DNA from 2 places in the Alicyclobacillus fodiniaquatilis genome. Region 1 is predicted to be linked to the other one. Evidence: a T-box and tRNA genes for the amino acid it is inferred to sense, from the RefSeq annotation. Region 1 holds a T-box; the other holds one or more tRNA genes.

Region 1 (12,190 bases):
CCTCAACTGTCATCGCGCCTTGGAAGACCACATCGCCATAAATGATGGGTGGCTTCACACAGCGAGACCCGTAGGACTGCACCCAGCCATGCTGCGTAAAGGCGAATCCCCCTAGTTTTTCTCCGAAAAACTCAACCATGTCTGTCCGCTCGAATTCGCCGTGGACCAGCACGTCAAGTCCAATCTCCTCCTGTAGCCTGATCCATCGTTCAATCTGCTGCCGAATGAATTCAACGTACTGCGCTCCATTCCACTCGCCTCTGCGCCACAGCTGACGAGCTTTTCGCACCTCGGCGGACTGCGGAAAACTACCGATTGTCGTGGTGGGGAAGACCGGCAGTTTCCACTTCTCCCGCTGGGATACCGTTCGTTCCGCAAAGGGCTTGCCACGCTTCGGTTCATGAATAGCCAGTGTGGCCGCCGCCTGCTGAATATCTTGCTTGTTGCGCACTTCGGATTGGCGAAGCGCCTGGGCGGCCAAGTCGTATCTTTGCAGCTTTGTTGCCAGCTCATCTCCACCAGCAGAGACGGCCCGTGTAAGCAGCACCAACTCGTCGAGTTTTTCGTCAGCAAAGGCGAGCGCATCCCTAAGTTCGGGTGCGAGCCTCGTCTCTCCTTGAACTGAAACCGGTACATGTAGCAGGCTGCACGACGTTTGCACAATCAGCTGTTCGGCTGGCACATACCTGGCCAGCTCATCAAGCAACGTTTGATTGTCAGAAAGTGACGCCTTCCAAATGCCCCTTCCATTAATGACGCCTGCGCCCAACATCTTGTCAGATGGAAAGCCCAACGCCTTGATGGCCGACAAGTTGCCTTCAAGCCCATGCACAAAGTCCAGTCCGATTCCGTGCACCGGGAGTTCGATGATATCGCGGTATGCCTCTACCGATTCGAAGTAAGTTTGGAGCATGAACTTTAAACCCGGCGCCGATGCAGTAAACGCTTCATAGATTGTCTGCAAGCATCGTACATCTGCATCTTTACATTCAGTGACCAGGATCGGTTCGTCGATTTGTACCCATGCAACACCCTCGCGTTCCAATGCTTGAAGAACCTGCACATAAAGGGGGATCAACCGATCAAGCCAGGTTTCAATACCCAGTTCAGAGGAACCTTTGGACAGCTTCAGCAGCGTGAGCGGACCCAACAGCACCGGCCGTCCTTCAATGCCGAGCAGTTGTTTCGCCTCCCGATAAGCCAGAAGGGGTTTATTCTCGGTCAACGCTGGTGTCACGCCGTCCAGCTCGGGCACGATAAAGTGGTAGTTTGTGTTGAACCACTTTGTCATTTCACTTGCGGCCGCGTTCTTCATCCCGCGGGCAATTCCGTAGTAAATGGACTTTGGAACGATACCGCCGTTGTACGATGAGAATCGTTTTGGCACGATGCCAAACATGGTTGCCGTATCGAGGACGTGATCGTAATCGCTGAAGTCACCTACTGGAATGAAGTCAATGCCTTTCTCCTTCATCTTCAGCAGATGTTGCAGACGAATATCCTGCAGTTGCCTGTCCAGTTCCGCTTCATCCAGCTTTCCCGCCCAAAAGGCTTCCAGCGCCTTCTTCCATTCCCGTTTCGCCCCGATCCGTGGATAACCGAGTACCCCGCTTTTTGCCATGAGCCAGCATCTCCTTTGCACTATCGTCGTGCTGCAAAGATATCATGGCCATTTGGCTAACAGGTAACTGCTAAATACTATATCTCGCTATAGCCTGAAGCTATAACAAAGGCATGGAACGCGCGTATGGCGCGACAACAGGTGAGTTAGTGTCCGATTGCGCGCTTAAGGGACTCGACATAGGCCGCCCCAAGCACAGACAGAGAAACGTTGCGGTGGGCAATCCAACCGACATGGATATCTTCTTGGCAGTCCAAAGGAACTGGAATGATCTCGTTGCCGTTTAGATCCGCGCTAAGAACGCCAGTTGAAATGGTGTAACCGTTTAGTCCAATGAGCAGATTGAAGAGCGTCGCCCGATCACTGACACGGATGCTTTTTTTGTGTGTCAAAGTGCTCAGAATTTCTTCCGAGAAGTGAAAAGAATTGTATTCGCCCTGCTCAAAGCTCAGGTATGGATACTGTTGAAGCTGTTCTATCGTCACGATGGACTGTTTCGCCAGCGGATTTCGACTACTGATGAAGATGTGAGGCTTCGCGATGAACAGGCTTTGAAACTGTAGATTCGCGTCCTTCAGCATTTTGTTCATGACCTTTTCGTTAAACTCATTCAGATAAAGGATGCCAATTTCACTGCGAAAACTCCGGACGTCCTCGATGATCTCATAGGTCTTGGTCTCGCGCAGCGTCAGTTCATACGCGTCGTGTCCAAATTCTTGCACGAGGCTCACGAACGCATTCACAGCGAAGGCGTAGTGCTGGGTAGAGACGGAAAAATGCTGGTAAGACGGCTTGGCGTTCATGTACCGGCTCTCCAGCAGTTCCGCCTGTTCGACGACTTGACTCGCATATCTCAGAAACTCGATACCGTCCTTGGAAAGCGAGATGCCCTTGTTCGACCTATCAAAAATGACAATACCGATTTCAGCTTCTAGGTCTCGAACAGCGTTTGACAGGCTGGGTTGGGAGATGAACAAGCGCCGAGCAGCTTCGTTAATGGAGCCTTGCTTCACGACTTCGATTACGTATTTCAGTTGCTGCAGCGTCAAAAACTCACTTCCTTACGAGAAACGACCTCCATAACGATTTCTGGTTTGCTCGTATGGTAGACATCGTTCGAATCCTTGGATTTCAGCAGTTCTCTGGTTGCTTCTTGTGGGTCTTGTATGGGGCGAATAACAGCCATTTCACCAGTTATCGCTATTGTACCATCTCTCTTAAATTGAGGGTCTGCCTTATGAAACATCCAAGTGGGACAGCGAATACCTTCATACAATTCGCGCCAATCATTTACCTTTCCAAAGTTGCATTCACATATCATTGCGGGTAAGATTCGTGGTGTATTCGATGGTCCACTGTAGCTCATGCTAAGGATGGATGGGTACCGGAGGTGTTTGGAGTTGCGGTTGGCGCTTAGACTTTCCTTGGTTCTCTTATTATGTTGTTTCCTCATCACAGGTTATTATGGCGTCCAATCCTTCAGATACAAGCATTCAGCGAAGGCCAACTTTGAAATGGCCCCTATGATGCAGACTGGCGCGTCGCCCTGGACGAATGGCCATCACGCTCCAGATATACCAGCTCCTCTAAAAGACCTGCACAGAGTGAATACGGCGCTTAGCAATTGGCTGATTGTCACGGGCGTGATGCTGAATGTGGCGGCTATCTTGTTTGTCGTTTCTCGGAGAACGACAAAATTGTGAGGTGGCGCCTTTTATCTTTATTCAGAAACCTGCGGGGATGCAGGCTCCTGAATAAAGGGAAGCATATCCTTATTTCACACGGTAGCTCGGGCTTTTAATTTCTCCATCTTCCACAATGACATCTTTCGTTTGGAACGGACGATGCTCAAAGAATCTTGTCAGGATATCTTTGACCCCTTCTCCAATGCGCATCTGCGCCTCAAGCGTCATGCCAGAATAATGAACGGTCATCGCTTGTTTCGGCATCGTACGCCATGGGTGATCTTTTGGCGCTGGCTGTGGATACCAGACATCACCAGCATAACCAGCCAAATGATCAGACTCCAGCAGTTCTTTTAACGCATCCCGATCAACGATTTTGCCACGCGCTGTATTGACTAAATAACTTCCTCGTTTCATTTTCAGCATCAGATCGCGATCAAATAAATTATCCGTTTGCTTCGTCAGTGGTGCGTGAATGGTAATGATATCACTCGTCTCCACAAGTTGCTCAAAAGGGACAAATTGTGATCCGAGTATATTTTCCTGATGAAGCGGATCGAAGTGTTGAAGCCTGACATCAAACGGTTTAAGCCGTTGGGCAACCAATTGGCCAATGCGGCCGAATCCAAATATCCCAACCGTTTTTCCTTCTATATCGTGCGCGTGATTGCCGACTTTAGGCAGATCCCATTCCCCTTCCACTGCTTGACGATGTCCTTCGAGGAAGTTACGCAGCAAGATTAAAATATTCATCACAGCATGTTCAGCTACGCTAACAACATTGCTTCCTGTCACTTCAACTACGGAAATATGATTTTCAAGGGCTGCATCTAAGTCAACGTGGTCAGACCCGACACCGGCAGTGATGGCTAATTTCAGATTTGGCGCTTTCGCTGCGATTTCTTTTGTAATATAAGCTGGATAAAACGGCGAACTGATCACAACGGACATGTCTTTCAAATGCGGTTCTAATTGTGTTGCTGTGTCGCTAATAATCACGAGTTCGTGGTGTCTTTCTTCTAAAAAAGATTGTAATCCTAGCGCTTTTTCCGTGCTTAAAAGTTGATTTTCGTTTTTGTTTGCTTCGCTTTCAGGGAATACTGCAACAATTTTCATTTAGAGTCCTCCCCAGACTATATTTTTGATCACTTTTGACTTGCACCCATCTATATTATTATACTATTTTGAAATTATCCGCATAGACTTTCGCCAATTCCTTTTGCATGGGGTAAGATCATACCAGACACTGCACAAAGGAAGCGATTTCTCAGCGTGTAAGAAATATGACAAAGCGGTAGACGGGGGATGGTAAACAACTTGACAACACTTCATTTAATGGTCGGTCTACCTTGTAGCGGGAAAACGACCCTCGCGCGAGAACTTGAAATGAGATATGCTGCGCTTCGCCTTACGACGGATGAGTGGCACATTCGTTTGTTCGGACGTGACTTCGGTGAGGACATGGATGAATCCGGCGAAACCAAGCATATTGAAGCATTGTTCCGTAATACAAAATATTGGAGGCGAAACGCATGCCATTGATTGATATGCCTTTGGAGAAATTACATACGTACCAGGGAAGGAACCCGCGCCCTGAAGACTTTGACACCTATTGGGCGCGTGCCTTGACAGAAATGAGGTCAGTCGATCCCGCCGTAGAACTGGTTCCCTCCAGCTTCACGGTGCCCGTTGCGGACTGTTTTGATCTGTATTTTACCGGTGTTCGAGGCGCGCGGGTCCACGCTAAATATGTTCGGCCCAAAAATGTTACCGAACCTCATCCGGCGATATTACAATTTCACGGGTATACCGGGAATGCAGGTGATTGGACGGACAAGTTGGCCTACGCATCTCTCGGATATTCGGTGGTTGCAATGGACTGTCGAGGACAAGGCGGTGATTCGGAGGATGTCGGCGGCGTAAAGGGGACCACACACAAGGGGCACATCATTCGCGGCTTAGATGATCATCCGGACAATCTATTGTTTCGTCACATTTTTCTGGACACCGCGCAGCTCGCATCCATCGTGATGAATTTCCCGGAGGTTGATGAAAATCGAGTTGGTGTCATGGGCGGATCTCAGGGAGGGGCGCTGACAATCGCCTGTGCTGCACTTGAACCAAGTATCAAACGTCTAGCACCGTTGTACCCCTTCCTTTCCGACTATAAGCGGGTTTGGGAAATGGATCTTGCCGCAGGGGCTTATGAGGAGTTGAAGACGTATTTTCGTAGCTTCGATCCACAACATCTGCGGGAAGACGAAATTTTCACGAACCTCGGCTACATTGACATACAGTTTTTAGCGAACCGGATTCGTGGCGAAGTGTTGATGGCCGTTGGATTGATGGATCAAATTTGCCCGCCTTCCACACAGTTTGCTGCATACAACAAAATCACAGCGCCAAAGCGACTCGAAATATATCCAGACTTCGGCCACGAACATCTGCCTGGGTTTGCCGACAAAATCACTTCATTTATGCTGGGGTTGTGAATGTAAATCATCTAATCTGATAAGTGCGGGGGCGTCCTCAAAGTACCTTGGTACAAAGGACGCCCCTGTGTTTATTCAGTTCAACATATCCCCTCCTGTTGTTTAGGTGTTCACTACGATTTGTGAATGTGTGCACGTAGCGCGTTTGTACCTTACATATTACGGTGAAGCGAATCCGTATATGGGAGGTTGTGGAGATCTTTCTCGCAGCACAAGTTGAACAGATTTTAAAATTCGTGTGGACATTGAAAGGGAGGACCCGTTTTCTGGGGGAGCAACAGGAAGGAGAAAATGATGTCTCAAATGGAAGCCATCGATCATCTTGCGTTGCTGGCGCGAGGCGGTTTGCCTGTCATTGTACTTCTTTGACTTAGACGGGAATCAGATTGAGGTGTCGACTTTTGAGTTGCAGTAACATGCGTTTCGTTTGAGATGCGTCCCCTTCCGCGATGAGCTTGTCAAATCTCGCTGATTGCGCGAATCCTTTGCATCGTGCGCGATATGTTTTACTTCATGCACATCGTAGACCCAATCGCGCACCACTTTCTTTAGGTGGATATATAAATTGATGGATACAAAAATATATATGTATATAATTATAAAAAACCGCCCTCATCCTCAAAGAATCGGGCGGTGTATTCTCCTCTATGTCAACTGTACAAACCGCATAAGCCAGAATCCCATTTAACCTGGATATGGCTTCATGGAAATGGCCATTCCCAGCGCGGTATCTACGGGGGAGGCGGTGCTTTGTGTCGTGTTGACCTGATATAGATTGCTGTTTTCTTGCCAAAGTACATTGACGGCCATGTTTTGACTTTTGTTCGTATCGATGTCAATATAGATGGCCGCGTGCGTTTCCGGGACAGGCATGAAATGGGCGTCCAGGTATTTGGCCACCTTGTCCGCTACTGGCGTCGGCACGACCTCTGTATTGTACGCTGTGACGCTGATCTGCCATCTGCCTTCCGACCAGTGAATCCCGGCGCTGCCGTTGTCGTTTGTCACATAGGCAGGGTGGTTGCCTGTCAGCAAAACACCAGGGTCTTGGCTGGAATCCGTCGTTTCCTTGCCCATGATGTCCTGATATCCCTGATCTGCCAAATCGGTTGATTGATAATGGGTGACGTTCCACATGGCCAACGTGTTATCCGTGGATTTGAGCGTCACGTGTAGACTGGAGACAAACGGCGTTACACCCATCACAGCCTGCGTTGAACTGGACGTGCTGTAAAACATCTGATTGTCGCCATTGCTTGCCTGCGGCAACATGGTTGGCGCTTCTGCGCCTGTCAGCACAGCACTCGAAAAGCGCGACATGGCCATTTGGACAATACTCGGAAATGGCGATGTGTTCGTCGGCGCTGGTGGGCTGGTGACGGTCACTGGGTTGTCAGTCGCGTTGTTGCCGGTTGCACTGCTGCCCGTTTGGTTGGTGGTGCCAGTTGCGTCAGTGTCTGATTTTGCTGTGGATTTCAGTTGGTTCTCTGTATTCCCCTTTGCTACCTGATTCGCGGTATGAGTCACCTGGTTCTTAGGCGCTGGTGCGGTCGTCTTTGCTGCACAGCCTGTCAGCAAGGTCATTCCCGCCAAAACCATCAGGGTGGCTGTCCACGTTTTATGTTTAAGGTTCATTTCCGGTGTTCCCCTTTCAATCATGAACCACGTATGTTGCTTCTTGCTCTATATGGATGTGACGTAACAACCCGGAGATATGTTACAAGCGCATCAGCGGAATATAATGATACGAATATATAGGTTTATATTTATGTATTTATATATTTATTAAAAATGGCGTTTGGCTTGCGCGCCAGAAAATACGGGCTTATTGTACCGTCCTGCTCAGAAACAGATACCTCGAATATGCTCCGAGGTGTACAATTATGGATATGGTCGACATAGAGAACGGTTTTGTCAAATGACTGGGTCATTTAGTCCGCAGAGTGAGGAGATGGAATGCGTATGAGCGCGATGAGCACAGGGTCAATGGTCATTCGAGGAGCGCGTGTTGTGACGCCGTACGGCGTGATCGAAGATGGATGGGTGAAGGTCGAAAATGGGGTTGTCAGCGCAGTTGCGCAATCGGCAGAGGCGTTGGCTGTGGCGGATGAAGTGATTGACGCAAATGGGGCATGGTTGGTGCCTGGCTTTATCGATATCCACGTTCATGGTGGCAACGGCGCGGACGTTATGGATGGACAAGCATCGTCCATCCGCACCATTGGCCAGTTTCACGCCAAGCACGGCACCACATCTTGGCTGCCGACCACGCTGACCGCGCCTGTGGACCATCTGGCCAAGTCCATTGCCAGCGTTGATACGGTTCGGAACGAGGGATACCTCGGCGCGACCATCCTCGGCTTGCACTTGGAAGGGCCGTTTATCGACATGGAGCGGCGTGGCGCGCAAAACCCGGATTATGTATTGGAACCGAACCTCGATGTGATGAAGCGTCTCGCCAATGTTGCGCCTGGTCTGATTCGCAAAGTGACCATCGCGCCGGAACGGCCGGATGCGCTCCGCGTCATTCGCTGGTTGTCGGAAAACGGCATCATCTCGTCCATGGGCCACACAAACGCGACGATGGCGGAGATTCAAGCTGGGGTTGAAGCTGGCGCGACACATGCAACGCACCTGTTCAACGGCATGCGCGGCCTGCACCATCGCGAAGGCGGGGCGGTCGGTGGCTGCCTATTGTCTGATGCGGTGGTTTGTGAACTGATTGCCGATGGCCACCATGTGCAACCGGAAGTGATGAAGCTGGTGGTCAAAACGAAAGGGCCTGGCAAAGTGGTGTTGATCACCGATGCAATGACGGCAGCTGGTCAGCCGGATGGCCATTATCGACTGGGCGGCTTGGATGTCACTGTGACGGATGGCGTGGCGCTTTTGACCGAGGGGCATAATTTGGCAGGCAGCACGTTGACGATGAATAATGCGGTGAAAACGATGGTCAGCCGTGTGGGTGTGGATATGCTGGCCGCCGTGCAAATGGCTTCGGATACACCAGCCCGTGAACTGGGTGTAAGTGACCGCAAGGGCGGCATCGAAGTGGGGAAAGACGCGGATTTGGTGTTATTGGACGAATCGCTGCAGGTCATGCGCACCATCATCGGCGGCAATACGGTTTACGCGCGCTGATGGCAAAATGAAAATGGCGTTTGCCAGTTGACAGAATACGCCAAGGTGCGTATATTGCCTATAATCACAAAATTGCGGACCATCGAAATAGGTTGTGAAGGGGCTAGTAACACGCGAAGAGATGTGCAGAGAGCTGACAGCATGGTGAAATGTCGGTCGTCCAGCGCGTGTGAACCCACCCTGGAACTGGCGATGATGAATCGCCCGGACGCCTCCCGTTATCTGAAGGCAAGCCGTCGCTGCTCAAAGGTGTGAGCACGCGAAGGCGCTGAGATGTCGTCCTGGTGACGACGAACAAAGGTGGTACCACGGGTTGACCCCGTCCTTTCATAGGGCGGGGTCTTGTTTATGTTCAGGCGAAAATGAGAGGTGTTCAACATGCGAATGTCAACGCTGCTTGTGAAAACGGAGAAACATGCGCCTGCGGACGCGCAGCTTACAAGCCATCAGCTTCTGGTTCGATCCGGCCTTGTCCACCAACTTTCCGCTGGCATCTACAGTTTGACGCCTTTAGCGACGCAGGTGCTGCACCGGATTGCGGACATCGCGCGCGAAACGATGAGTGAAATAGGTGGCCAAGAAGTCCTGTTGCCAGTTGTGCAGCCGGCAGCCCTGTGGCGGGCATCCGGTCGGTATGAGGCGGTGGATGCGTCATTGGTGCGCTTTGCGGACAGAAACCAACAAGAGATGGTGTTGGCGCTCACCCACGAGGAGGCTGCGACGGAATTGGTGCGAAATATCGTCCATTCATACCGTCAACTGCCGTTGATAATTTATCAACTCCAAACCAAGTTCCGCGACGAGGCGCGGCCGCGGGGCGGACTGGTGCGCCTGCGGGAGTTCTTGATGAAAGATGCCTACAGCTTTCACGAGACGACGGAAGACTTGAACAGCCATTATGCCCAGGTGCTTGCAGCGTATGAGCGGTTTTACCAGCGCTGCGGACTTGATGTCCTCGCGGTGGAGTCGGACACCGGGATGATGGGTGGCGGCGAGGCGCATGAATTTATGTTTCTTGACGCGGATGGCGAAGACACACTCCTACTTTGCCCGACCTGTGACTATGCCGCCAATCGCGAAGTGGCAGTGGGCAGGCGGGCATTGGGTAGTGGCGAGATGGCGCAAAATCCGTCCCGCGTCGATGAAGGAGAAGTGGACGACGCATATCACTGTGTCCGTTGTGGGGCGCTGTTGCAGCGTGTGCGGGGGATTGAAGTGGGCAACATCTTTAAGTTGGGGATAAAGTACAGCAGTGCGTTGCAAGCGAACTTTACCGCGGCGGATGGCCGCGTTGCGCCGCTTGTGATGGGGTGCTATGGCATTGGCATCACAAGGGTGCTCGCCTGTTTGATTCAGCAGCATCACGACGAAAACGGCATTGTCTGGCCAGAAAGTGTCGCGCCTTATCCGTATCACTTGGCGGTCATTGGCGCGGATGCGCGCATCAAGGAAACCGCCGAACGCATCTACCAGACACTGGGGGCGCGTCACGTGTTATTTGATGACCGGGCGGTCGCTGCGGGCAGTAAGTTGAAAGATGCGGATTTGCTGGGGATGCCAGTGCGCATCACGGTGAGTCAACGAACGCTGGAGGAGGGGCGGGTGGAATTGCGCCAGCGCGCCAATGGGCGGCAGGTGTATGTGCCTTTGGCGACGATAGGGGACAGTGCAGAATGGGCGCGCTTGTTCGCCGCGATGATGAGTGATAAGGAGATAGCGCATTGACTGCCAATCAGCATTCAAAATTAATTTGTATTCTCAGCCAAAATGACTGGTTCATGAAAGTCCTAAGCGCCGTTCGAACCTGTGATCCACCCGATTGGTTGGTTGGAGGCGGTATCATTCGGAACATTGTCTGGGACCATCTGCATGATTACCTTATACCAACGCCAATAAAAGACGTGGATGTCGCGTTTTTCGATGAAGCGGATTTAACGCCGCGCCGCGACTTGGCGGTCCAGTCCCAATTGCAAAGGATTATGCCCGATGTTCCATGGGAAGCAAAGAACCAGGCCGCCGTGCATTTGTGGTACGAGCGGGTATTTGGATATCCCGTCGAACCGCTGGTTTCATCGGCAGATGCGATTGCAACATGGCCGGAACCAGCCACCTGTGTCGCAGTGAGGCATTTAGAAAACGATGAATTTGCAGTAGTGGCCCCTTACGGTTTGGATGATTTGTTCCATATGATATTGCGACGAAACCCCCGAAGAATAACTAACGAGATATTCCAGGAGCGAATACGCGCGAAGGAGCCGCTCAAGAAGTGGCCCAAAGTGAAAATGATTCTATAAAGGGCGATGTGCATATATATATGTGATTTTTGTGAGGGGATCCTTTTGCGTATTTGAGCAGCATCATTTTGAATACAGCGTTTCAGGAAGGGAGCGCGATCACGATGAAGATTGTTGCGGGCAGCATCGCCAGCTAATTCGATCACGCCGAACATTCATGAAAAATTGCTACTAAACCGCTTAGCGATACGCCTATCTAAAACTCATCATCGATCAAGGCGCCGATTTGAACGTATTCAATCACTTTCCGTGCCTCGTTCCGTGCCCTATCCAACCCCTTGGGATTCAGCCACCAGTTATCTGACCTGGTGGTTCGATCATCCACAGAACAGAGACTATACTGAATCCAATGCGGCATAAAGGTATTCAATGCAAGATAGCATCTTCGCATGTGAAAAGTTGTGGTAACAACAAGCAGTCTCCTAACTGACTGCAACTGAAATTCCCTGTCCAACGTTAGCAATGAGGCTAGTACATTCTCTTTTGTGTGTTTGGACTCTGTTTCAGTGAGGATATCCTCTGCGTCTACTCCAAGAGCAACCGCGGCACGCTTCATTGCGATAGCTTCTGGCTCGGACTGATCTCCCCACGTCGCACCGCCAGAAAACAGGATTTTTTTAGCCCGACCTGCATTGTACAGTTCGACCGCTTTAGGAACACGGTATTCATACCCGTTTTTACTGCCGAATACGAAAATGCAGTCGCCTTGCTCACCATCATCTGATAAGCCGAAAAGTAACCGGGATATTTGGTCGACTGACAGATTCTCCACGTCCAACTCTGAAATCTTCATACTGCGAGCCTCCAATACAAACTCAGAGTAACAACAATTTGTGAAGATTTTACCAACAAAATTTGTATAGTGAATATTGGAGATTACTGCTCCGTTAACTTAATCTACGACGGAGCGACACAACACGTTTGAATGATGAGTGTGATCGCTAGAAATATAATTTT
Region 2 (12,190 bases), on a different contig from region 1:
TCCGCTCTGAAAATGAAGTGGCACTTGTGCTGCGCCCACCGCTGATGTTTTGATTGTGATTTTCATGGCGCCGCAGGTGTGCGGACATCATTTTACTGAACACTATGTAGCTGCTTGGCAGTATAGACATGAAAGTTATGTGTTTCGCGGACGAGCGGGACAGCGCCCATGACATTGAAGAAATCATGCATCTGCGATCACGCCAAGCATTTAAAAAAATAAACAGTTTAATTATCAGTTGCATTCTCCGGCAGTAGATCTTACGATGATGATGCGTATTCGCGCAGAAGGAGATGGGCTTTTGGACAGTATGCCTCCAGAACCTGACCGAACAAATGGGGAGTTGTTCATCATCTCGAATCATCTTACACAGCGATTAAATCCTGTGTAGCGTTTTTGAGTGTGTTCAATTCCCCAAAGAAGAGGAGTTGGACACATGGGAAAACGCAATTATTACATCAAACCGCAAGATCAACAAAAGGACACATCCACATTTGAAGGCTTTGACATTCAGATCAACGAGAGTGACGCCAAGCGGATTGACCGACTGGTGGATAACTATGAAAGCCGGATCATGATGCATCTGGATGAAGAGTACATTCGTCGGACCAAGTGGACGGATCGGCTGGCGGATCGCATTGCTTCCTTCGGAGGCAGTTGGCCGTTTATTACGACCTTCGCAATCGCGCTCGCCTTGTGGATTTTGTGGAATACCGTTCTGCCGACTGCGTCCCTGCGCTTTGACAGGCCGCCATTTATTCTACTCAATCTCTGTTTATCATTTATTGCGGCGTTCCAGGCGCCCATCATCATGATGAGTCAAAACAGGCAAGCGGCGAGGGATAAAAGTGAATCCGTTATCGACTTTGCTATCAACTATAAAGCGGAACAAGAAATTGACGACATGCAGAGCCATCTGCACAGAATAGAAGGCAAATTGTACGAAATTGAGAAATTACTTGTGGGCAATGGAAATCAGACTAGGCCGCTGCAGGATGAACAATGAAAGCGTCGATGCAAGCGCAGCGCGTGGTGATGTGACATTGTCAGTGAACGCATCCTAAATCGAAGGAGCCGCTTCATACCCCATCGCACGATGCGGGTTTGAAACGGCTCCTTTTGAGATCCATCAAAAATGAGTTGCAGTGCACATCATTCGATCTCGATGCGACAGATGACGGCGTCTTTTGCAGCGTGTTCTCCTATCGGAACGACAATCTCTTTGAGCACGCCTGTGTGCTCTGAAGGCACTTCAATGGTCACCTTATCTGTGGTGACTTCCAGAAGGGGCTCGTCCTTTTCGACTTTATCCCCCACTTGCTTTAGCCAGGTGGTGACCAAAGCCTTGTCCACACTGTCACCAAGTGGAGGCAACAACACGTCAACCATGGTAATCTGTCCCCTTTATCGCGATATTCGTTTTTAATCTACACGGAAAATGCCCGTGCAGCAAGTGAGCTGCCCTGTTCCTAGCGCAAGTGCAGCGGTTCCGCGTAGATTTTGCGGGATTTCGCTTCGTTGATGACACCTGCGTCGACCATGTTTTCCAAGACAACTTTCTGACGCGCCCTAGCCAGTGTAAGCGAGCGGAACGGATTGTAGGCAGAGGGCGCATTTGGCAATCCCGCCAACAACGTCAATTCCCCATCTGTACACTGATCCGGTGTTTTGCCAAAGTAGGTCTCTGCCGCATTGTAAAGTCCATAAGCATTTTGACCGAAGTAAATCACATTTGTATACAAAGTGAAGACTTCGTGTTTTGACATCGTGTCATAGATGCCGACAGCGTAGAACATCTGCAACGCTTTGCGATGCAACGTCTTCTGTTTGGACAACAACGTATTGTCGACCAACTGTTGCGTGATGGTAGACCCGCCCTCCACATAGCCATCTTTCTGAATGTCCACCCACAAACTGCGGAGTATCCCGACCGGATCTATACCTGGATCATTGGCAAATCGCCGATCCTCTGTAGATATGACCGCTTCGCGAAACGTCTTGGGAATTTGGCCATATGTAAGCGCGTGAATATGGTACGTTTTTATCCGGTCATTGGCGGCGGATCGAACCTTGTTGGCAATGGGATACGTTGTGCGAAAGTAGAGATTTAAGGCGCCAAACGCCAATGCCAACACAATCACGAGCCCCGTGATGAACTTGATGAACCGTCTCAAACCCGCCACCTCAAGTTTTCTTGTCAGTCAACGCATTTTCTCTGTCTGTGCGTCAGACAGCTCAGTCTCGATTTTCGCGCTGAATCTCATGATGAATCAGTGCGAGAATGCCCCGCCTGGTCATCAAGCCTGTAAAAATGCCTTCATCATTTTCAACGCACAAAAACGGCCAATCAATCGACAATTGCAATGCCCGCATAAATGATTGATCACTGGCGATGCGCGCCACTTCTGGATTCATAGCATCGGCGACTGTGTACGTGGACAAAGCCTCAAACTCAATGCGCTCAAGCCCCAATATCTTATCCAAAATCAGTGTCTTGCTGATGGTACCCACGACTTTTCCATCACTGGCGACCACCGGAATTGCGGAGTAGCCAGATTTAATCAAAACCAAAAGCGCGTGTTCTGCAGAATGCGCAGGATGTACGCAAGCTACATCCTCGGCGTCAATCACCATTCGTCTTATATCTTCATGCCGTAATGTGAAATCTCGGATAGATAGCATAGCGGCGTTCGTTGACTCCTTTCACAGTGCGTCCCGTTTGAACAACGCGGTCACGCACACCAATGACATTTTATCATGTACAAAAAACACACGGCAAAAAATGCTTTCGCTCTTTCGTTCACGCACGCAAGGAACTGTTTCTTGTTGGGTACAATACCAAGCGAAAGGATGAGCAGTGATGCAACGTCGCCTGTGCTGTTTTAAAAGCGCAATATGCGCGATTTTGGCCGTTTTATGGCCACTCTGCGCACAAGCAGAGACCAAAAAAGATCGTTTTTATTTCGAGCGGCTGGGTTATGCCTTTTGGCAGGTAAAAACAGAGAAAAAAGTTGTCGCTTTGACATTTGACGATGGACCGGATCCAACCTACACGCCAAAAATATTGCGGCTGCTCGAACGATATCACGATCACGCCACGTTCTTTTTAATTGGCTCAAAAGTGCAGCAATACCCCGAAGTCACACACCAGGTCTTTTCACTGGGCAATGAGTTGGGGAATCACACCTTTTCGCATTGTCATATCGCTGATATGTCCGAACGCGAGCTGAGCCAAGAATTGCGGAAAACAAACGATGCCATTGTCCGCGCAACAGGGTTAAGTCCAAAGTATTTCCGGCCGCCCAGAGGCTTTTATGATGAGAACTCAGTCTTGACGGCGCACCAAAACGGCTACCCAGTCATCATGTGGTCATGGGATGAAGATAGCCACGATTGGCAAGCGCCGGGCGTAGGAAAAATTGTCCAAACTGTGCTGAAGCATGTTCATTCTGGCGATATCATTTTGTTTCATGATGGCACGAACAATAGCAAGCAAACGGTTGCAGCATTAACGACGATTCTTCCGACCCTACAACGGGAAGGTTACAAATGTGTGACCATCTCGGAACTGTTGAGCCTCAGCAACCATAAAGAGGATGATGAGCCTGACGACTGACAAAACGCCCCCTGCTGTCAAGGGCCAATGAGCTTGCTGCCAGAACAGAGCGTCATTTTATGCCTGTTTTTCATAAATAAACGGTGCAACCAGCTTGAGCGATGGCACCATGAACCCCATCAATTGCTCCGTACTGCCGACGAAGAGTAAACCACCAGGACGCAATGATGTGGAGAATTTACCTAAAATCATTTGCTTTGCGTCCTTTGTAAAATAAATCAATACATTCCGGCATACAATGATGTCTAAAGTGTTGGGATAGGCATCTGAAAGCAAGTTGTGCTGGGAAAATGCCACATGCTTTTTCAACGAAGGTCGTATTATGTATTTACTATCAGAAACAGTAAAGTATGAGTTGAGAACCGTGTCTGACAAATTTGCGACTGATCGTTTTTCAAAGATGCCCTTCTTAGCGCTCTCGAGTACCCGGAGATCAATGTCAGTGGCCATGATCTCATCATATTGCAGCCCTGCTTCTTCGAGAAGAATGGCCAGCGAATAAGGCTCCTCCCCTGTCGCACACGCGGCGCTCCAAGCGCGCAATGGGTGTTTTACACCACGTTCCACCAATAATTTGCGGACCTGCGCCCAGCGGTCAGGGTTACGGAAAAATTCTGAGACGTTAATGGTCATTTTGTCGAGCAGTTCATCCATCAAGCTTTTATTTTGTTGTAGCGCCGCAAAATAATTGGAGAAATGCTCATATCCACGACGATTGCGGATGTTTGTCAGACGACGCTCCATTTGCGGTCGCTTATATTGGCCTAAATCAATGCCACTTAGTTGATAAAACGAGGTGACAAACCATAAATACTCATCCACTCAAATCAACTCCTCCCGTAAAATGAGCGTCACCTTGTTTGGCCAATCGCGTGACCGTGATTGACTGAACAATTTCGGTCTACTCGCGCGCAGTTGCAGTGGTTCATCATGCCTTGGGTTGCTTAGAAAGCGAGGGCGGGCGATGATGCATTCCGTTCAAAAACCTTATTTAGGCATTGCGCTCAGCGGCGGTCAACTGAAAGCGGCCGCTCATGTTGGGGTACTTAACGCCTTAGAGAAACTGGGCATTTATCCGGATGTCATCGCTGGCACCAGTGCGGGTTCGCTGGTCACAACGCTTTATGCGCATGGGTATCGCGGTGATCAGTTTCATCGGTTGCTGAATCAGTTTCCAGGTATTCGCATTTTGGACTACGGTTTTCCCTTGTGGTCATCCATGTATTCCTGGACAGCGCAACATCTGTGGCAGCACAAGAAGAAACATGTACCGTTGGTGCCTGCAGGTCTGTTGCGCGGCCGTAAGCTCACGCACTATATCGAGCGCCTCATTGCAAAGCGCCGGGTCCAAATTCCATTCTATATTGTCGCCACTGATTTACTCAGTGGTCAGCCTGTCGTCTTTTCGAGTGAAGAAACACCAACTTCCGAGCGAAGCGACGCGTACGCGCGCCTCCATGACATCCCGCGTGCAGTGGCCGGAAGTTGTGCATTGCCAGGTATTTTTTCGCCCGTTGTACTGGACGATTTTATTTTAGTCGACGGCGCCATGCGACACTATGTCCCTGTGTCTGTGTTGCGCGACATCGGTTGTCAGAAAATCATCGCGGTCAATTTGTATCGTTTGCCAGCGCACTATAGGCCAGTCACACTGGTCGATGTATTGGCGAGATCGTTCGACATTTTATTGCGCGAATCCATTGACAACGATATCGCCAAAGACCCCGATGTGTATGTACTAGAACCTGATTTAAGCGGTATACGCTGGAGAAGCTTTGTGCAAATGCAGGAGTGTCTAAATATTGGGCAGGCGTTGGTAGAGAAACATCGAACGGCGCTTCAATCATTTGTCCGATAGACCATCGTGTGATGCCATCCACCGAAAAAGGGGCTGTCCAGGACGGACAGCCCCTTTAAGCATCTGTGCACAATTATGCGAGCCAAACGTCAACCGCTTTATCGTAAGCAATGGTCTCGTTCGAGAACCACAACTCGATTTCACGCGCAGCGCTTTCCGCTGAATCGGAACCATGAATGATATTCATGCCGATGGTCAATCCGTAGTCGCCGCGAATCGTGCCCGGCGCGGATTCAACAGGGTTCGTCTTGCCCATCATGTTGCGTGCGACACTGATTGCGCTATCGCCTTCAAGTACCATTGCGAATACGGGTGAAGAGGTAATGAATGTCACCAATTCACCAAAAAACGGGCGCTCTTTGTGCTCTGCATAGTGAGACTGCGCCAGTGTTTCCGGTACCTGCAACAGCTTTGCATTCACTAATTTTAAACCTTTGCGCTCAAAGCGGCCAATGATCTCACCGACGAGACCGCGTTGTACACCATCAGGCTTGACCATGACAAACGTCTTTTCGACTGCCACGAAAAACACTCCTTTTTTTACGTTCCTGCCAGCGTTATTTTACGGGACTTGTCTCACAACTTCAACCTAAAAAGCGCGTTCAGCGACAAAGTGAGTCAGAATTGCCAATTCCTCCTGCGTTCGTCGCACGCTCACCTGTCTTAAAACACTCAGCGCTTTATGTAAATAAGTATCGGCAAGTTGACGCGCCAAATCCAATGCGCTGGATTCGACAATCAATTCAATGGCTTCCTCCGCCGCTTCCTCTGGCATTCCCTTGACAATCAGTTTAGAAAGGCGGTTCCCCAGCTTCTTATCACGGGCAGCCAAAAGCGCCGGAAGCGTGATGTTGCCTTGCCGCAAATCGCCACCTACCGGCTTCCCCACAACTTGTTCACTGCCGCTGAAATCGAGCACGTCATCAATGATCTGAAACGCCATGCCCGTATAATGTCCGAATTGGCGCAGTACATTGACATCGGCATATGTCGCGCCAGCCACGTGCGCACCCAGTGAACAACTGAGTGAAATGAGCAACGCGGTCTTCCGCTGAATTCGTTTTAAGTATGTTCGAATGGATTGGTTCCAGTTATAGAAGTCTCGGATCTGTTCCACTTCACCCTGGCACATACGCACCATACCAAGCGACATCTGTCGATGTACCAGCGGATCATCAATTTCAGCCAACAATTGGATTGACCGCGCGAACAGAAAATCACCCGTATACATGGCTGCCAAATTGCCAAATTCACTGCGGACAGTAGGTCGGCCACGCCGCAGTTCCGCATTGTCGATCACGTCATCGTGTACCAATGTCGCCATATGTATGAGTTCCAACGCGGCCGCGACTTTGGTCACGCGCGGTGCCGCATCTGTGTTTTGATGGCTGGATGCGCCGCAAATCAAGGCAAATAAGGGGCGCAAGCGTTTCCCGCCGGCATCAATCAGTTGCTGACCTGCGTGGGATAGCACCTCATGTTGTGCGATAGATCTCTCGTGCAGAATCTGCTCCACTTGATTCAATTGTGTTTGATAACTTGCGTAAATACTGCTAAAATCCAACCAGGTCACGCCTCTCGTTTGTAACCAATATGAAGTGCCGCAATACCGTTCATCAAGGCATCACTTCGCACATTCATCATCCCGCCTCGCTGACACTTTGCCTAAACCGTTCTCCATCCAGATGTCGGTCAGAGATTTAGGCAATCCGCAAAAATGCCATGCCTCGTATATCCGCCTATGTATTGCCGTGTCGCCTTGCATTCATGATTACCGATTCCCCTCTGACACATGTAGATGCTCCACCGTCTGGCGAATCGGTTGAAAGTACTCCACTAAATAAGTGTACAGAGGACCCTCATGTGATGTGGAAGGCATGGTGATGACCCGCTCCATGGAGTCATCCAGCCAGCGGGATGCTTGCTGTATGGAAAAATTACGCGTATAATTCCGCGTCAGAATTTCGTCTTTTACAACATGTGCTTGTACAAGGGAATCCACATGTGTCGTCCATGCGCCGCTTTCACCCAAATAATGACGAGCCAAGGCGCGCAATAACTGTCCACAAACGATTTCACGCAGGCGCAGATATTCCTGCGATGACAAATCCATCCCATTTGCCACAATGGTCACTTTCGCCTCATTGATTTCGGCGACCGCATCGCAAAGTGTATGCATCAAACGACTGTTGTTCAACCGGGCGAGAAGAAAGTAATATTTACTGCTGTCGTAATCACCTGCGAGTACAATCAGCTCTCGCTGCTCTGTTGGACAGATGTCGATTTGATTATGAATGGACAGCCCTTGATCTAGCAGCAGAACAGCCATTAACACCTGTTCAAGCTCAGCTTCGTTCACCTCGGCCGCAGTCAAGATGGCGTACCCGACATCAAAATGAAAGCGACTGACGGATTGGCTAATTTGGCGCGCCGCCAAATAGTCTTGATGCATATGTTGTATTGCAAGACGCTCTACACGTCTGAACAAATTCTCTCTGCAATCCGTCAAGCCTGTGTCATCTCCTTATGTATCACGGGGGCATTCGATTCCACTTTAAGCGCGTGCCAAGCATCCGACATGCACATATTTATACAATATCATGCTTTGACGGGTAAACTGGCGCACGGGATTGTATAAACATGCGCCAAAAGCCGAATTACTTGGGCACGCTCCTAGACAGTATAACACAAACGCGCCGTTTCCCTACTTCTTCTGCTCATCATTGCCATCTGTGCGGATGGTGCCATGTTTTGTGTAGAGGATGGCTTTGCCGCGAATTTTCATCGCGGATGTGTGTTCTGTAAATTGGGCAATCATGATCTCATTTTTATCCAGTTTTTCGGCATGATGAAATCGTGTCTCTGGGCCGCGGGTCATGCCGATGACCTGCACACCGTTGTCCAGGGCACGGATGACAAAATAATCTTCAGTAATAGATGAGTCTGCCATTTTCGAACCTCCCACACTGAAGGTGATGCGCCATCCACCGTGTTGGGCTGAGCCGACATTTTGATTTGACCGATGGCTCAGTCTTCGTCACACATGGCTGGGGCATCTCATGAAAATCAGAAACAGTCGAATAAACAACGAAAACCAGCGTGGTTTACGCTGGTTTATGGTCGGAATGCCGGGATTCGAACCCGGGACCTCTACCTCCCCAAGGTAGCGCGCTACCAGGCTGCGCCACATCCCGCTATATTCCGAGGCAAGGAATATTATAGCGTACGGTTCAGCACATGGCAACGTTTGTTTTCACAATGTTTTTCACCAGAGACAAACGCCCGAGAGATGACCACTCGGACATTTGTCTTTTGTATCCCATATGCTTGGCAGTTCAGATCAAAGGATAATGGCAATCAATCCACCACTGCCCTCGTTGATGATTCGCTGTAAAGTCTCTTTCAGTTTAAACTGCGCATTTTCTGGCATCAGTGACAGTTTGCCTGAAATACCTTCGCGAACAATGGCCGCCAGGGATTTGCCAAAAATATCGCTCTCCCAGATTTTAAGCGGATCTTTTTCAAAGTCTTGCATGAGATAGCGAACCAATTCTTCCGATTGCTTCTCCGTGCCGACAATCGGCGCAAATTCGCTTTCCACATCGACGCGAATCATGTGGATGGACGGTGCTGTCGCTTTCAGGCGAACGCCAAAGCGCGAACCTTGTTTGATGAGCTCTGGTTCATCCAAAGTCATCTCTTCCAGTGACGGTGGCGCGATACCATAGCCGGTGAGTTTCACCATGCGCAGTGCCTCGGCCACTTTGTCGTACTCTTTTTTCGCATAGACAAAGTCTTTCATCATGCGCAGGAGTTGATCCCGACCTGTAATTTGGACACCGACCACTTCCGTGAGCACACGGTCGTACAACTCGTCAGGCGCATCTAAATCGATAACTGCAACGCCTTGCCCCATATCCATGTGGGATAAGCCAGCGCCTGTAATAAATTCGTATTCCGCGAACTGTGCAACGACCCGGTCGATGTCGCGGATACGGCGAATGTCTTGGATGGTATCGCGCACTGAATCGTGGAATTGCGAGCGCAACCAGTGATCGTCGTCCAGTACCATGACCCAGTTGGGCAGATTGACATTGACCTCTTTGACAGGGAACTCGTAAAGTGCCTCACGCAGCACATAATTGATCTCGTGTGTCGTCAGCGTCGCACAGGAAAGTGCGATGACGGGCACATCGTATTTAACCGACAATTCATCGCGCAGATCTTGAGCCCGCGGATGATCCGGATTCACAGAGTTGACTAAAATCACAAACGGTTTGCCAAGTTCCTTCAGTTCCTCGACAACACGTTCTTCCGCTTCTACGTATCCCTCGCGCGGAATTTCGGCAACACTGCCATCGGTTGTCACCACAACGCCAATGGTCGAATGATCAGCAATCACTTTTCTCGTGCCAATTTCGGCTGCTTCTTGAAAAGCGACAGGTTCATCGAACCAAGGCGTTGTCACCATGCGGGGACCTGTTTCATCTTCATATCCGCGCGCACCTTGAACTGCGTATCCAACACAGTCGACGATTCGAATGTTCACGTCCAGCCCTTCAGCCACCCCAACTTCGACTGCTTGGTTGGGGATGAATTTCGGTTCGGTCGTCATAATGGTTCGACCTGCTGCACTTTGTGGCAATTCATCAGTCGCCCGCACACGTTCAGCCTCGTCTTTGATGTTTGGCAAGACAATCAGTTCCATGAACTTCTTGATGAATGTCGACTTGCCAGTGCGCACGGGGCCGACAACGCCGAGGTAAATGTCGCCCCCCGTTCGCTCAGCAATATCTTTAAAGACGTCGAATTTTTCCAATCTTCTCCCTCCTCAAGATGACCGGTGTTAGACTGCGATACGCATGCCTTGCCCCGGCCCACTGACAATCCCCGTAGACTGTCCGGTGTCGGTGGACAGTAGAAAATATATGCGATACGTTCCAGGGTATGCTTACTATCCAAACTCGTCCCTGACGTTGACTATATATACGGCTGATAGACAGGAAGTAGAACGAAAGATTAAAAAAGGACGGCCCTAACGCAGTCGAGCTACGTTAGAACCGTCCTTCTGTCTTTGCTGTTTATTCTTCGATGTGTGCTTTGTATCCATTGGCATCCAGGAGCTGTGATACGGCATCTTCACCCGTAATCTCTACAACAATCATCCATCCATCTTCATATGGACTTGTGTTGACCTTCTCCGGCTCGTCCTGAAGCTGCTCGTTGACTTCCACAATCTTGCCGCTGACAGGTGCAAACAAATCCGAAACCGTCTTGACAGATTCTACCGTGCCAAATGTTTCATTTTCAGTCAATGATGAACCAACTTCAGGTAACTCTACATACACGATGTCACCGAGTTCATCTTGCGCAAAATCTGTGATGCCAATGTAAGCGCGATTGCCTTCCACCCGTACCCATTCATGTTCCTTAGAGTACTTTAAATTGTCCGGAACTTGGCTCATGTTGATCCTCCCATATCCAGATAAAGCATGTCTACACAAGCAGTGTAACAAATCTACATCTACTGACCAAGGTATCCTTGCTAACAAATTTTAAAATCGAACAAGAGTCATGTGAAATCCTTCCGAGCAGATTGATGACTCGAAAACTTTTACACAAGTCTCCTAGCTGAAACGCCAATGATGCGTTAATGGACGTTGACCAACGTCCTCCATTTCATGGCTGCGTTCGCGCTGCATCAGTTCACGCACGGCCGCACCTGGCGTCACATCACCTTTCAGCACACATTTTAGCGCAGTCGTGATCGGCATATCCACCTGATGGGTCTGTGCTAATTCAGCGGCGGCAAATGTGGTGCTCACTCCTTCCACAGCCATGCCGATCTGCTCTAGCGCCTCATTGAGAGCCAAGCCTGTGGCAAGCAATCTGCCCGTGCGAAAATTGCGGCTGTGGTTACTGGTGCAAGTGACAATCAGATCGCCAATGCCCGCCAACCCTGAAAACGTCAATGGTGAGGCACCCAAGGAAACGCCAAGGCGCGTGATTTCCGCCAAGCCGCGCGTCATGAGCGCGGCTTTGGTATTATCGCCCAATCCCAATCCATCTGTGAGCCCCACACCCAGTGCGATGATGTTCTTCAACGTCCCGCCAAGTTCCACGCCGACGACATCTGCCTGTGTGTAGACGCGAAATTGCGCATTCATGAACGCATCCTGAACGGTCTCCGCCGTCGATTGACTGGCGCTCGCGATGACGACCGTTGTCGGCATTCCACGCACGACCTCCTCCGCATGGGAGGGTCCGGAGAGCACAGCCAGACGTTTTTCTACATTTGGCATCACAAGGTTGATGTGTTCACTGATGCGGACATTGTTTGGTCGGGTAAACCCTTTTACTGCATGGACGATCACCGCCGTTTGCGAAATCAAGGCAGAGGCATCAGAGACAAGCACTGGCAACGCCTGTGAAGGCACAGAAAAAAGAACCAACTCAGCGTCCCTGATGGCTCCGGCAAAATCAGTTGTCGCATGCAATAGGGGAGACAAAGCTCCCCCAGGTAAGTATCTTGGATTCAGATGGTCCTTGTTGATGGCGTTTACGACCGCTTCATCGCGCCCCCAAATCACCACGTCGTGACCGTTCGTAGCGAGTACATTGGCAAGTGCGGTTCCCCAGCTGCCGGCGCCTAACACGCACGCCTTCACAAGGATTCACTCGATTTGTGATCAAACAATTTGCGTTCTTGGCCACGA

What was found. A T-box is a leader RNA that pairs with one kind of tRNA and senses whether it is charged. The one in region 1 lies ahead of proS (proline--tRNA ligase), so its partner is inferred to be a tRNA-Pro.
Region 2: it has a tRNA-Pro gene. The T-box ahead of proS (proline--tRNA ligase) is inferred to sense a tRNA for this amino acid. The anticodon was not compared.

What each region holds. Positions count from the first base shown of each region.
Region 1 covers NZ_JBHUCX010000035.1:104,940-117,129, reverse strand. Annotated here, with positions in the region: gene metE (5-methyltetrahydropteroyltriglutamate--homocysteine S-methyltransferase) at 1-1,621, opposite strand, end outside; gene ACFSB2_RS13810 (LysR family transcriptional regulator) at 1,768-2,670, opposite strand; gene ACFSB2_RS13805 (hypothetical protein) at 3,136-3,324, shown strand; gene ACFSB2_RS13800 (NAD-dependent formate dehydrogenase) at 3,394-4,422, opposite strand; gene ACFSB2_RS13795 (P-loop nucleotide/nucleoside kinase family protein) at 4,612-4,848, shown strand; gene ACFSB2_RS13790 (alpha/beta fold hydrolase) at 4,839-5,798, shown strand; gene ACFSB2_RS13785 (hypothetical protein) at 6,483-7,433, opposite strand; gene nagA (N-acetylglucosamine-6-phosphate deacetylase) at 7,761-8,939, shown strand; T-box leader at 9,025-9,269, shown strand; gene proS (proline--tRNA ligase) at 9,318-10,664, shown strand; gene ACFSB2_RS13770 (nucleotidyltransferase family protein) at 10,661-11,233, shown strand; gene ACFSB2_RS13765 (YdcF family protein) at 11,430-12,026, opposite strand.
Region 2 covers NZ_JBHUCX010000085.1:13,401-25,590, forward strand. Annotated here, with positions in the region: gene ACFSB2_RS20770 (DUF1003 domain-containing protein) at 437-1,006, shown strand; gene ACFSB2_RS20775 (biotin/lipoyl-containing protein) at 1,153-1,389, opposite strand; gene ACFSB2_RS20780 (transglycosylase domain-containing protein) at 1,470-2,174, opposite strand; gene cbpB (cyclic-di-AMP-binding protein CbpB) at 2,236-2,682, opposite strand; gene ACFSB2_RS20790 (polysaccharide deacetylase family protein) at 2,861-3,616, shown strand; gene ACFSB2_RS20795 (CheR family methyltransferase) at 3,674-4,438, opposite strand; gene ACFSB2_RS20800 (patatin-like phospholipase family protein) at 4,581-5,474, shown strand; gene ndk (nucleoside-diphosphate kinase) at 5,548-5,997, opposite strand; gene ACFSB2_RS20810 (polyprenyl synthetase family protein) at 6,064-7,038, opposite strand; gene ACFSB2_RS20815 (heptaprenyl diphosphate synthase component 1) at 7,246-7,983, opposite strand; gene mtrB (trp RNA-binding attenuation protein MtrB) at 8,179-8,424, opposite strand; tRNA gene ACFSB2_RS20825 (tRNA-Pro) at 8,592-8,668, opposite strand; gene spoIVA (stage IV sporulation protein A) at 8,815-10,293, opposite strand; gene gcvH (glycine cleavage system protein GcvH) at 10,556-10,939, opposite strand; gene ACFSB2_RS20840 (NAD(P)H-dependent glycerol-3-phosphate dehydrogenase) at 11,102-12,142, opposite strand; gene plsY (glycerol-3-phosphate 1-O-acyltransferase PlsY) at 12,139-12,190, opposite strand, start outside.